Regions from separate parts of the Enterobacter sp. RIT637 genome, predicted to be linked through region 2. Evidence: predicted binding sites of a transcription regulator. Region 2 holds the regulator's gene; each other region holds the start of a gene.
The links. Region 2 encodes CRP, which controls carbon source genes, mostly activating them, when cyclic AMP is high. Its sites were predicted from a motif close to ATGTGANNNNNNTCACAT; they were not measured.
Positions count from the first base shown of each region.

Region 1: a site for CRP is predicted at 1,885-1,902, ahead of K5E19_RS21505 (PTS mannitol transporter subunit IICBA). Genes of this name have one in related genera too.
Region 3: a site for CRP is predicted at 1,495-1,512, ahead of aaeR (HTH-type transcriptional activator AaeR). Genes of this name have one in related genera too.

Region 1 covers NZ_JAIHAZ010000022.1:41,265-45,450, forward strand. The annotation lists gene K5E19_RS21495 (HlyD family secretion protein) at 1-1,067, opposite strand, end outside; gene K5E19_RS21500 (DUF3302 domain-containing protein) at 1,070-1,426, opposite strand; gene K5E19_RS21505 (PTS mannitol transporter subunit IICBA) at 2,088-3,995, shown strand; gene mtlD (mannitol-1-phosphate 5-dehydrogenase) at 4,098-4,186, shown strand, end outside.
Region 2 covers NZ_JAIHAZ010000011.1:86,161-90,346, forward strand. The annotation lists gene K5E19_RS16050 (aspartate aminotransferase family protein) at 1-78, shown strand, start outside; gene K5E19_RS16055 (YccS/YhfK family putative transporter) at 75-2,162, opposite strand; gene crp (cAMP-activated global transcriptional regulator CRP) at 2,220-2,852, opposite strand; gene K5E19_RS16065 (OsmC family protein) at 3,164-3,568, shown strand; gene K5E19_RS16070 (phosphoribulokinase) at 3,656-4,186, opposite strand, start outside.
Region 3 covers NZ_JAIHAZ010000005.1:36,311-40,496, forward strand. The annotation lists gene K5E19_RS10090 (YagU family protein) at 1-331, opposite strand, end outside; gene aaeR (HTH-type transcriptional activator AaeR) at 551-1,477, opposite strand; gene aaeX (p-hydroxybenzoic acid efflux pump operon protein AaeX) at 1,658-1,861, shown strand; gene aaeA (p-hydroxybenzoic acid efflux pump subunit AaeA) at 1,869-2,801, shown strand; gene aaeB (p-hydroxybenzoic acid efflux pump subunit AaeB) at 2,807-4,186, shown strand, end outside.

The DNA of each region.
Region 1 (4,186 bases), on a different contig from region 2:
TGGGCGAAGTGGTCGGAATAGACCGCCACCTGGGCATAGATACCGTCAGGCAGCGCATCAACGTCCGCGTTTGGCTCCAGTTCGATGAGCGCCTGCACGCCATCGGTGCCCGGCACGACCGTCAGCGCCTGCAGCGCGCCCTGCGCCTGATACGTACCTCCCGGCACCACCGGCAGGACGCTGGTCAGTTTACCGGTGAACACCTGGCCCGGAAGCGCATTGAACACCACTTCCGCTTCGTCGCCCGGTTTTAAACGCAGTAACGAGTTCTGACGGAATTGCGCCACGATTTGACGTTTCTGTTCCGGGATGAAAACCATCACCGGACGCAGCGGCAGCGCGGCGGCATAGGTACCCGGACGGATCAGCACCTGAGTGATGTAACCATTGCTTGGCGCACGCACCACGGTCTGATCGAGGTTATAGGTGGCTTCTGCCAGTTGGGCACGAAGAGAAGCAATCTGCGACTGTTCGCCATTCACCATGCTGTCCAACTGGCTTTGAATCTGCGTTTGTTCGGCAACAGAGCCTTTCACCATCGCATCCTGGGCCAGGTAATTCTGACGCGCGTTGTCGATGTCGCTTTCAGAGAACGGATTCACCTTCGCCTGGCTGCCTTTCAGGTAGCGCTGATAATCTTTAAACAGACGGTCACGTTCAGCGGACACGCGTGTCGTATTAGCGACCGCTTCCGACAGCTGAGCTTTCAGATTGTCGATATTGTGCGTAGCGGTCACCAGATCAGCCTTCAGCCTGTCGACGCGCGCCTGATAGCGGCCCGGATCCAGTTTAAATAACACTTCGCCTTTTTTAATAAGCTGGTTATTTTTATCGGTCACTTCCGTGACTATTCCCGTCACCTGCGGGGTGATCGGAATGGAAATAACCGCTTTTTGCGCCGTAAAGGTATACGGGTGGTTATAGTTCATTAATAAGATAAGGCCCGCGACAATAAAAACCCCACCTAGCGTTGCGGTGGCGAGCGTCCATTGGTTGACCGGAATACGAAATATTTTAAAGATGGCCCATGCAAAGGCCACATAGGTCAGAATAATTAACAAATCCATGATCAGCGCTCCAGCGTATTTTTATCGGCAGCGGGTTGCACTGCGGCCAGTTTTTGCTCGAGTTCGGCTACGCGTTGGGTCAGGGCATCCATACCCGGCACCTCATCCGGTTTTGAGATATGGTTCTGCATACCCCAGCCGCGATCTTCCCGATACAGCGTGGCCCATATCCACAGAAACGGCCAAATGGCATGGAGCGTAAACAGGCTTATCCACCCCGCCGTATGGATAGCATCGGCATGGGGATGGTTACGTTTTTTAGCCATATTATAAGGGATGTCATGAATAGCGATGATTCCGTAAAACAGAACCAGGAACACAAAAATCAATACACCCAGCGCAAAATAGTTGAGAAACATATTCTCCTCACTTAAACAACGTCAACTCATTAAATTAATAAAACAGTGCGCAGCCTAATTAATTTATTTTTAAACACCAAAACAACACTTGTTATTTCAAAGCCGGGGAGTATCGGTTTTTATAATATCTCCATGCAAGTTTATAAGCGTGTCAAAATATATCCTGAATAATAATATACTTAACCTTACATTATGAGCGTAATCTACCTTGTCCCTTTTCGCCATACCACATCATAAAAGTGGTTTTTTAGCTTTCCGTGTTGCTTGCTTTCATTCTGGCGTTGAACGGAAAAGCAAAGTTTGCCAAGGATCACACGCAGATAAATCCGCATAAAAATATTTTGTGAATGACGTCACATCTCAGAAACAAACCCGCCACCACCAAATGTGATGCTAATCACAAAAAAGGGGTGATTTTGCTGCTTTTCTACACGTTGTATTTATTTTGCACACTGATTTTGTGATGAAGATCACTTCATTATTCGCCCCACCCCCTACATTTACGTGACTGAGATCACACAAATTTTCGCTGTCTGGACAGTTGAACGATTCAGTGCCAGATTTCACAGCATCAGAACAGGGCCCGGCTACCTCTGCCGCCGCACATTAACGATAAACCTCGGGCCGCAAGCCTAAGCGTAAACATAAGAAGGGGTGTTTTATGTCATCCGATTTCAAGATCAAAGTTCAAAGCTTTGGTCGTTTCCTCAGCAACATGGTGATGCCAAACATCGGCGCGTTTATCGCGTGGGGTATCATCACTGCATTGTTCATTCCGACAGGGTGGTTGCCTAACGAAACGCTGGCGAAGCTTGTTGGTCCAATGATTACCTATCTGCTGCCGCTGCTCATCGGTTTCACCGGTGGTCGTCTGGTCGGCGGTGACCGTGGTGGCGTAGTGGGCGCGATCACAACCATGGGTGTTATCGTCGGTGCGGATATGCCGATGTTCCTCGGCGCCATGATTGCCGGTCCTCTGGGCGGCTGGGCGATTAAGAAATTCGACGTCTGGGTTGATGGCAAGATCAAATCCGGCTTCGAAATGCTGGTGAACAACTTCTCTGCGGGCATCATCGGGATGATCCTCGCGATTCTGGCGTTCATGGGCATTGGCCCTGCGGTTGAAGTGCTGTCCAAAATTCTGGCAGCAGGCGTTAACTTCATGGTTGCGCACGACATGCTGCCGCTGGCGTCTATCTTTGTTGAACCGGCGAAAATCCTGTTCCTCAACAACGCCATCAACCACGGTATCTTCTCACCGCTGGGTATTCAGCAGTCCCATGACCTCGGCAAGTCCATCTTCTTCCTGATTGAAGCGAACCCGGGTCCGGGTATGGGCGTTCTGCTGGCGTACATGTTCTTTGGCCGCGGCAGCGCTAAGCAGTCTGCGGGCGGCGCGGCTATCATCCACTTCCTGGGTGGTATCCATGAAATTTACTTCCCGTACGTGCTGATGAACCCACGTCTGATCCTGGCCGTTATCCTCGGCGGTATGACCGGTGTGTTCACCCTGAGCGTGCTGGGCGGTGGTCTGGTTTCTCCAGCGTCTCCTGGCTCTATCCTGGCGGTGCTGGCAATGACGCCGAAAGGGGCTTACTTCGCTAACATCGCGGCGATCTGTGCGGCGATGGCGGTCTCCTTCGTGGTGGCGTCTATCCTGCTGAAAACCAGCAAAGTGAAAGAAGACGACGATATCGAAGCGGCAACCCGTCGTATGCACGACATGAAAGCTGAGTCCAAAGGCGCAACCCCGCTGGCGGCTGGCGATGTCTCAAACGATCTGAGCCACGTGCGTAAAATCATCGTTGCCTGTGACGCCGGTATGGGCTCCAGCGCAATGGGTGCAGGCGTGCTGCGTAAGAAAGTACAGGATGCGGGTCTGACCAATATCTCTGTGACCAACAGCGCGATTAACAGCCTGCCGCCGGACGTTGACCTGGTGATCACGCACCGCGATCTGACCGAACGCGCCATGCGTCAGGTGCCTCAGGCGCAGCACATTTCGCTGACTAACTTCCTCGACAGCGGCCTGTATACCAGCCTGACAGAGCGTCTGGTTGCGGCCCAGCGTCACGAAGATAACGAAGTCAAAGTGCGCAGTAGCCTGCAGGACAGCTTCGACGAGAGCAACGCCCACCTGTTTAAACTGGGCGCGGAGAATATCTTCCTCGGTCGTACCGCAGCCACCAAAGAAGAAGCGATTCGCTTTGCCGGTGAACAGCTGGTGAAAGGGGGTTACGTTCAGCCTGAATACGTTGACGCAATGCTGGAACGCGAAAAACTGACCCCAACCTACCTGGGCGAATCCATCGCGGTGCCGCACGGTACGGTTGAAGCGAAAGACCGCGTGCTGAAAACGGGCGTGGTGTTCTGTCAGTATCCTGACGGCGTGCGCTTCGGTGAAGAAGAAGACGACATCGCCCGTCTGGTGATTGGTATCGCCGCTCGCAACAACGAGCACATTCAGGTGATCACCAGCCTGACCAACGCGCTGGATGACGAAACGGTTATTGAGCGTCTGACCAACACTACCAGCGTTGAAGAAGTGCTTGCACTGCTCAACAAATAGCAGCGACTCTACCCTCTCCCCCCGGGGAGAGGGCTAGGGTGAGGGGGAAAACGTTCCTCACCCCAGCCCTCTCGGGTAAAAACATTGATGAAGGTTAATACTATGAAAGCATTACATTTTGGCGCAGGTAACATTGGCCGTGGTTTTATCGGCAAACTGCTGGCAGACGCGGGCATTACGCTGACGTTTGC
Region 2 (4,186 bases):
CTGGTGGTGGAAGACAAAGACATCGAAGACGGGTTAACCCGCTTTGCCGCGGCGGTCGCGAAGATCGTTAAAGGCTAATACTCGGTTCGCTTTAACCGGCGCGTTAACCAAATACCGTGATGCGGGCGCTGACGCCATGCCACCGACGAAATGGTGTGCATGGTGTTCAGATGCCCGAGAACGCGCTGCAAATGCTGCTCCAGCGTGCTCATTGGCCCGTGGGTTAACGTCTCCGGCGCTTCCAGAATATTCGAATCCCCCGCCTCGCCCGGCGAGTCATACTCCAGACGCTGCTGGCACCGCTGCAACGCAATTTCACACGACTGCAAATAGCGCTGCGCCAGATCCGGCGTCAGCATCGTGTGCTCGCGCGCCAGTGTGGTCATGGCGTTAATGTGCTCGACGATAAACTGGCTGTGCGTCACCCACAGCTTCATGTCTGCCAGATAGTGCGAGTTAAAGCCCGGCTCCTGCATCGCCTGGTTGAGCGAGTTAAACAGGGCGTTGTGCGCCTGGTTGACCTTCATCCGCTGATACGCCAGCGGGGAGGGCTGCGGGTCGTCGCTGAGGATCAGGCGAATGGCCTGCTGGTCGGCCTCCAGCGCATCATGGGCGTTCTGCCTGAGCAATCCGCTCTGCCACTGCGGCCACAGCCAGACCATGCCGCCGAAGGCAATCAGGCAGCCAATCAGCGTATCGACCAGCCGAGCCACGATAAACTGCTCGCCGTTGAGCGTGAGCAGCTGCAGGGTGTACACCGCCGTGACCGTAAAGCCCACCATTGCCCAGCCGTAGTTTTTACGGATGATCAGATAGCTCACCATGGTGATCGCCAGCATCCCGACCAGCGTATAGCCTTCCGGCACGTGGAAGTGCAGCGTCACGCCCGCAATAATCAGCCCGGCCAGGGTTCCGCCAGCCCGGTGGAAGATACGCACTCGCGTGGCCCCGTAGCCGTTCTGCGTCACAAACAGCACGGTCATTAAGATCCAGTAGGGTTTCGGCAGGTGCAGCGCCATGCCCATCAGGCTGGCAATGCTCAGCATCACGCTTATCCGCGCCGCGTTGCGCAGGGCGGCGGATTTCAGTGACAGATAGCTTTTGAGCGCGGGCAGCAGCGGCAGACGTTTCTGCTTATCCGCCATCAGGTCACGCGGATAAAGCGGGCGCTGCGTGCGCAACACGCGGGCGATGCGGCTGAAGTGCCAGGCGGCAAACTGGCCTACCGGGTTATCCGGATGCTGACGGGCGATTTTCTCCAGCGCGCCGAGCTGTTTGTCCATGTTGAAGCGCGTGGGGTAGCGGTGATAGAGGATATCGTCAGCCAGAACCCTCAGCCGCGCGGCGACGGTCTGCGCGTTCCAGCGGATCACCGCTTCGGCATGGCTGCGCTCCACCAGCTTTTGCACCTCCTGCGGGTGGTGAAGGCTGACGGAGATATGCTCCTGCAGGTCCAGCCCCACCTGGAAGGTGCGCAGCAGCCGTTTGTATTCGTGGTTCTTGTTGGCGGCGAGCATGTGCAGCTGTTGGTAGCACTGGCTAATCAGGTCTACAACCTTTTGCTGGCGCGTCAGCAGCGGCGGCAGGGATTTCTCCGGGTCGGTATGCTGGGTGAGCAGGGTGTATTTGGCCTCGCAGTAATCCGCAAGCTGCACATAGAGCAGGCTCAGGGATTCACGCAGCGGCTGCTCCCGCCACAGCCAGAACCAAAACCAGTTAAACACCCCGTACCAGAGCGTGCCAAGGGCGTAGATCAGCAGCGGCTCCCACACCGGCATATTCCCGGCGAGGCTTAGCGTGAAAATGGCCGCAATCAGCGAGGCGGGCAGCAGTCGCGCGTGCAGCGAACTGATTTCCGCCGTCACGCCAAGCGTCATCGCCAGCACGGTCAGGATCAGCGGCAGCGGGATATCACGGGCAAGCAGGAGCTGTACCGCGAGACTACAGCCAGCAAACAGGCAGCCACCGATAATGAGGCGTTTGAAAAAGCGCTTATGCGGCGTGTCCAGACCGGCAATGTTGCAGCAGGCAGGCACGAGGGAAAACAGCAGACCTTGCTGAAGATGTCCGAGGATCAGGCCTATGGCCACAGGAAGGCACAACACCAGCGTTTGTCGCAGTGCGTAGTTAACTTCCGGGTGATAGATCAGCCTGCGCCACATGGGGAGTAGAGACAAAAACGGCGTGACACCTTGCGATGGCACGCCGTTTGAGCGGAATTAACGCGTTCCGTAAACCACGATGGTTTTACCGTGGGCGGAGATCAGGTTCTGGTCTTCCAGCATTTTCAGGATACGGCCCACTGTTTCACGGGAGCAACCGACGATCTGACCAATTTCCTGGCGGGTAATTTTAATTTGCATGCCGTCAGGGTGGGTCATGGCGTCTGGCTGTTTCGCCAGGTTCAGCAGGGTCTGCGCGATACGGCCGGTCACGTCCAGGAAGGCGAGGTTACCCACTTTCTCAGACGTCACCTGCAGACGGCGTGCCATCTGGGAAGAAAGACGCATCAGGATGTCAGGGTTAACCTGAATCAGCTGACGGAATTTCTTGTAAGAAATTTCAGCCACTTCACATGCTGTCTTTGCACGAACCCAGGCGCTACGTTCCTGGCCCTCTTCAAACAGGCCCAGTTCACCGATGAAATCGCCCTGGTTCAGATAAGAAAGGATCATCTCTTTCCCTTCTTCATCTTTGATCAGCACTGCCACCGAGCCTTTAACGATGTAATACAACGTTTCCGCTTTTTCACCCTGGTGAATCAGCGTGCTCTTCGATGGGTACTTATGAATGTGGCAATGAGACAAGAACCATTCGAGAGTCGGGTCTGTTTGCGGTTTGCCAAGCACCATGCGCTGTTATCCTCTGTTATAAGCTGTCACCAGAGTCATCAGATGCATCCGGACTCTGGGGTTGCAATCGAATTCTTACCCATACCCTGGGAAGTCGGCTGTCGTAACGTTTCGCAGCCAGTAAAGTTTGATGTCCTCTGCATACATGTGTAACGTCAATGTATTACTGTAGCATCCAGAGTGTTTTAGCATAGCTTTTGCCGCGTGTCTCCTGGTGTCTCGCTTCAGCATGATGCAGGTCGCCTTCCGTTGCGAGAAATGTAATGCACGCGTAATCTGTCACCAAAAATGCAACGTTGGAGTTAATGAATATGCAAGCGCGTGTGAAATGGGTTGAGGGTTTAACGTTCCTGGGCGAATCTGCTTCTGGACATCAGATTTTGATGGACGGTAACTCCGGCGACAAAGCCCCAAGCCCGATGGAGATGGTGCTGATGGCGGCGGGCGGATGCAGCGCAATTGACGTGGTGTCGATTTTGCAAAAAGGCCGTCATGATGTGACCGATTGCGAAGTGAAGCTTACTTCCGAACGTCGCGAAGAGGCGCCGCGCCTGTTCACGCACATTAATCTGCACTTTATCGTGACCGGTAAAGAACTGAAGGATGCCGCAGTATCGCGCGCCGTAGACCTTTCTGCGGAGAAATACTGCTCAGTGGCGTTAATGCTGGAGAAAGCGGTAAAAATCACGCATTCGTATGAAGTGATCGAGGCGTAAAAACAAAGCCCGGTGGCGCTGCGCTTACCGGGCCTACAACTGCACGAACGTAGGCCGGATAAGCGAAGCGCCATCCGGCAACAGACGTTACGCGATCTGCTTCCCTTCCATCAGTCGCTGGACCAGCGGCGTCATAATTAACTCCATCGCCAGCCCCATTTTTCCGCCCGGCACCACCAACGTATTCATGTGCGAAATAAACGAGCCCTGCAGCATCGCCAGCAGCCAGGGGTAATCAATGCCTTCGAGGTTGCGGAAGTGGATGACGACAAAGCTCTCATCCAGCGACGGGATGCTTTTAGCCGCAAACGGGTTGGAGGTATCTACCGTCGGCACGCGCTGGAAGTTGATGTGGGTGCGGGAGAACTGCGGCGTCAGGAAGTTAATGTAATCTTCCATGGAACGCACGACGGAATCCATCACCGCTTCGCGAGAATGCCCGCGCTCGCTCATGTCACGCGTCAGCTTCTGGATCCACTCAAGGTTAACGATCGGCACCACGCCGACCAGCAGATCCACGTGGCGCGCGACGTCATGTTGAGGCGTGACCACGCCGCCGTGTAGCCCTTCGTAAAACAGCACGTCGGTCGGCTCCGGCAGCGGCTGCCACGGGGTGAA
Region 3 (4,186 bases), on a different contig from region 2:
TTGAGAAAATAATATGTGTTACGCCGACCCAGTTAAATATATGCCCGGCAAAGGTATAAACCGCCGCGTTAGGATCGACGACGCCCAGCCAGTCGCGTAAAAAAACATAAGGTGGGTTTAAAAAATTGCGGGAACAGTCAATCTGACCTGCTGCCCGTAATAATTGCTCTGGCCCGCATGCGCCGGTAAATAAATCAGTCGGGCTGCGTGGCGGAAGCGGCACCTCGGCTCCCCATTTGACAAACGCGGAGACAATCCCGGCAATCAAACCAATGAACGCGGCGAGTCCATAGCGCCTGCGTGAAGGCGGTGTTTGTTCGAATATATTCATTTCTTTTCCTTGTTTAACGTCATCCTGCGAAATACATTTTATTATTCATGTTGGTAACAAACATATAACAGTCTGATGGGCAGACTGCTTATAAGGTAAATGGCGGGCGGCGGGAGTGTCAATTAGCCATTCCTGAGAGGAGGGCGGGAATATTCCTGAATGAATGTGTGTACTATCAGGGAAATATTCATGCCAAATATTATTATGGCGTTTATTTTATTACTCCTTTCTCCTTCCGCGCATCCCCTGAAACAGCTCCGCCACTTCGACAAAATACTCGGTCAGGTAGTTAATACACACCTGTACTTTGAGAGGGAGTTTGTCCTTCTCGGTATACAGAGCGTAGACCGGACGTGGATCGGACTGGTAGCGCGGGAAGAGGATCTCCAGTACGCCGCTGTTGATCTCATTGATCACCCACATTAGCGGCACGTAAGCGATCCCGGCACCGGCCACCAGCCAGCGGGAGATGGTCATCGGATCGTTGGTGACGAACCGGCCTTCCGGCAGCAGTTTGGTGGAGATCCCTTCCGGGGCAATCAGTTCGAATTCGTTATCCGGGCGTACGCTGTATTCCAGCCAGGAGTGGTTGCTAAGATCGGCAGGCTTCTCCGGAACGCCGTACTGAGCCAGATAGCTTTTTGAGGCGCAGACCACCATCGGCATGCTCCCCAGCCGACGCGAAAAGAGGCTCGAATCCTGTAACGCCCCGACGCGGATCACCACATCTAATCCGTCGGCGATCAGGTCCGGCGCGGGGATACCCGTCACCAGATTTACCGTTAAACCCGGATACTCTTTCAGCATTTCCGCCGTCATGGCAGCGAGAACATTTTGTGCCATAGTTGAAGAACACCCAATGCGCAGCGTACCGATGGGGGTGTTATTGAAGGCGTAGAGCTGTTCGTGCACATCCTGCACTTCATGCATCATTCGACGGCAGCCCTGGTAATAAATTTTACCCGCTTCCGTCAGGCCAATGCTGCGGGTACTGCGGTTAAGCAGCTTTACCTGCAGTTCATCTTCCAGTTTTGACACCGTCTGGCTGATGGAAGAGACACTCATCTGCAATTGACGCGCAGCGGCGGTAAATGAGCCGAGCTCCACCACTTTGGCGAAGACGGACATGCGTTTTAAACGTTCCATTGTTCACTCTGGCTTAAAAGTGATTTAGATCACATATTATAGATAACAGCATAACAGTTACGTTAATATATTATTAATTACATAACGGCTGCGCCATTCTCGCCCGGCGTTTCTTGCTCTCCTGCGATGGCGTGCGCTAAAAAAAATCTGAAGCCTGCACTCTCTCTTATCAAGGTCAACATGAGTCTGTTTCCTGTAATCGTGGTGTTCGGTCTGTCGTTCCCACCGATATTTTTCGAGCTTCTTTTATCACTGGCGATCTTCTGGCTGGTGCGCAAGGTGCTGGTCCCTACCGGGATCTACGATTTCGTCTGGCACCCTGCATTGTTCAATACCGCGCTGTATTGCTGCCTGTTCTATCTGATATCGCGCATGTTTGTCTGAGGTTGATGTGAAAACGCTAATAAGAAAAGTCTCCCGCACTGCCATCACCATGGCGCTGGTCGTTCTGGCGTTTATCGCCATTTTCCGCGCCTGGGTTTATTACACTGAATCACCGTGGACGCGCGATGCGCGCTTCAGCGCCGATGTGGTGGCGATTGCCCCCGATGTGGCCGGGCTTATCACGGCGGTTAACGTCCACGATAACCAACTGGTGAAAAAAGATCAGGTTCTGTTCACCATTGACCAACCTCGCTATCAAAAAGCGTTAGAAGAAGCGGAAGCCGACGTGGCGTATTACAAGGCTCTGGCTGCAGAAAAACGCCGTGAAGCCGGACGTCGTAACCAGCTGGGCGTGCAGGCGATGTCTCGCGAAGAAATTGACCAGTCTAACAACGTGCTGCAAACCGTTCTGCACCAGCTGGCGAAAGCTGAGGCGACGCGCGATCTGGCCAGGCTCGATCTTGATCGTACGGTGATTCGCGCGCCGTCCGATGGCTGGGTGACCAACCTGAACGTCTATGCCGGGGAATTTATTACCCGTGGCTCTACCGCCGTGGCGCTGGTTAAACAGCACTCCTTCTACGTGCTCGCCTATATGGAAGAGACCAAGCTGGAAGGCGTTCGCCCGGGGTATCGCGCGGAGATCACGCCGCTCGGCAGCAATCGTGTGTTTAAAGGGACTGTTGATAGCGTCGCGGCAGGGGTCACTAACTCCAGCAGCTCGAACGATACCAAAGGGATGGCGACGGTAGATTCCAACCTGGAATGGGTCCGTCTGGCGCAGCGCGTGCCGGTACGTATCCATCTGGATGAGCAGCAGGGGAACCTGTGGCCTGCGGGCACCACGGCAACGGTGGTCATCACCGGGGAAAAAGACCGCGATGCCAGCCAGGACTCCATTTTCCGTAAAATCGCCCACCGCCTGCGCGAGTTTGGTTAATCGCTATGGGTATCTTTTCCATCGCCAGCCAGCACATTCGCTTCGCCGTGAAGCTGGCATGTGCCATCGTGCTGGCGCTGTTTGTCGGCTTTCACTTCCAGCTTGAAACGCCCCGCTGGGCGGTGCTGACGGCAGCTATCGTTGCGGCTGGCCCCGCCTTTGCCGCGGGCGGTGAACCTTACTCTGGCGCCATCCGCTACCGCGGTATGCTGCGTATCGTCGGGACGTTTATCGGCTGTTTCGCCGCGCTCACCATCATTATTTTGATGATCCGCACCCCGCTGCTGATGATCATGGTGTGCTGTATCTGGGCAGGGTTCTGCACCTGGATCTCTTCGCTGGTCAAAGTTGAAAACTCCTACGCATGGGGGCTGGCGGGCTATACCGCGCTGATCATTGTCATCACCATTCAGTCCGAACCGCTGCTTGCCCCACAGTTTGCGGTTGAACGCTGCAGCGAGATTGTCATTGGTATCGTCTGCGCGATCGTGGCGGATCTGCTTTTCTCCCCGCGCTCCATCAAGCAGGAAGTCGACCGTGAGCTCGACGCGCTGATTGTTGCCCAGTACCAGCTGATGCAGTTGTGCATCAAGCACGGTGACAGCGAAGAGGTGGATAAAGCGTGGAGCAGCCTGGTGCGCCGCACGCAGGCGCTGGAGGGAATGCGCAGCAACCTCAACATGGAATCTTCGCGCTGGGAACGCGCCAACCGTCGCCTGAAAGCGATCAATACCGTTTCCTTAACGCTGATCACCCAGGCGTGCGAAACCTATCTGATTCAGAATACGCGGCCGGAGGTGGTAACGGACACCTTCCGTGAGCTCTTTGACGAACCGGTCGAAACGGTGCAGGACGTGCACCGGCAGCTCAAACGCATGCGTCGCGTTATCGGCTGGACGGGGGAACGCGATACGCCGGTGACGATTTACACCTGGGTCGGGGCCGCGACGCGCTACCTGCTGCTTAAGCGCGGTGTGACGGGTAATACCAAAATCAGCGCGGCGGAAGAAGAGGTGCTGCAGGGCGAGGTGGTGATCAAGCCGGAATCGGCAGAACGCCATCACGCCATGGTCAACTTCTGGCGCACCACGCTGGCCTGTATGCTCGGCACGCTGTTCTGGCTGTGGACCGGCTGGACGTCCGGTAGCGGCGCAATGGTCATGATTGCCGTCGTTACCGCGCTGGCGATGCGCCTGCCCAACCCGCGCATGGTCGCCATCGATTTCCTCTACGGCACCATTGCCGCACTGCCCATTGGTGCGCTCTACTTCCTGGTGATCATCCCGTCGACACAGCAAAGCATGCTGCTGCTCTGCATTAGCCTGGCGGTAATGGCATTCTTTATTGGGATAGAAGTGCAGAAGCGCCGTCTGGGATCGCTGGGT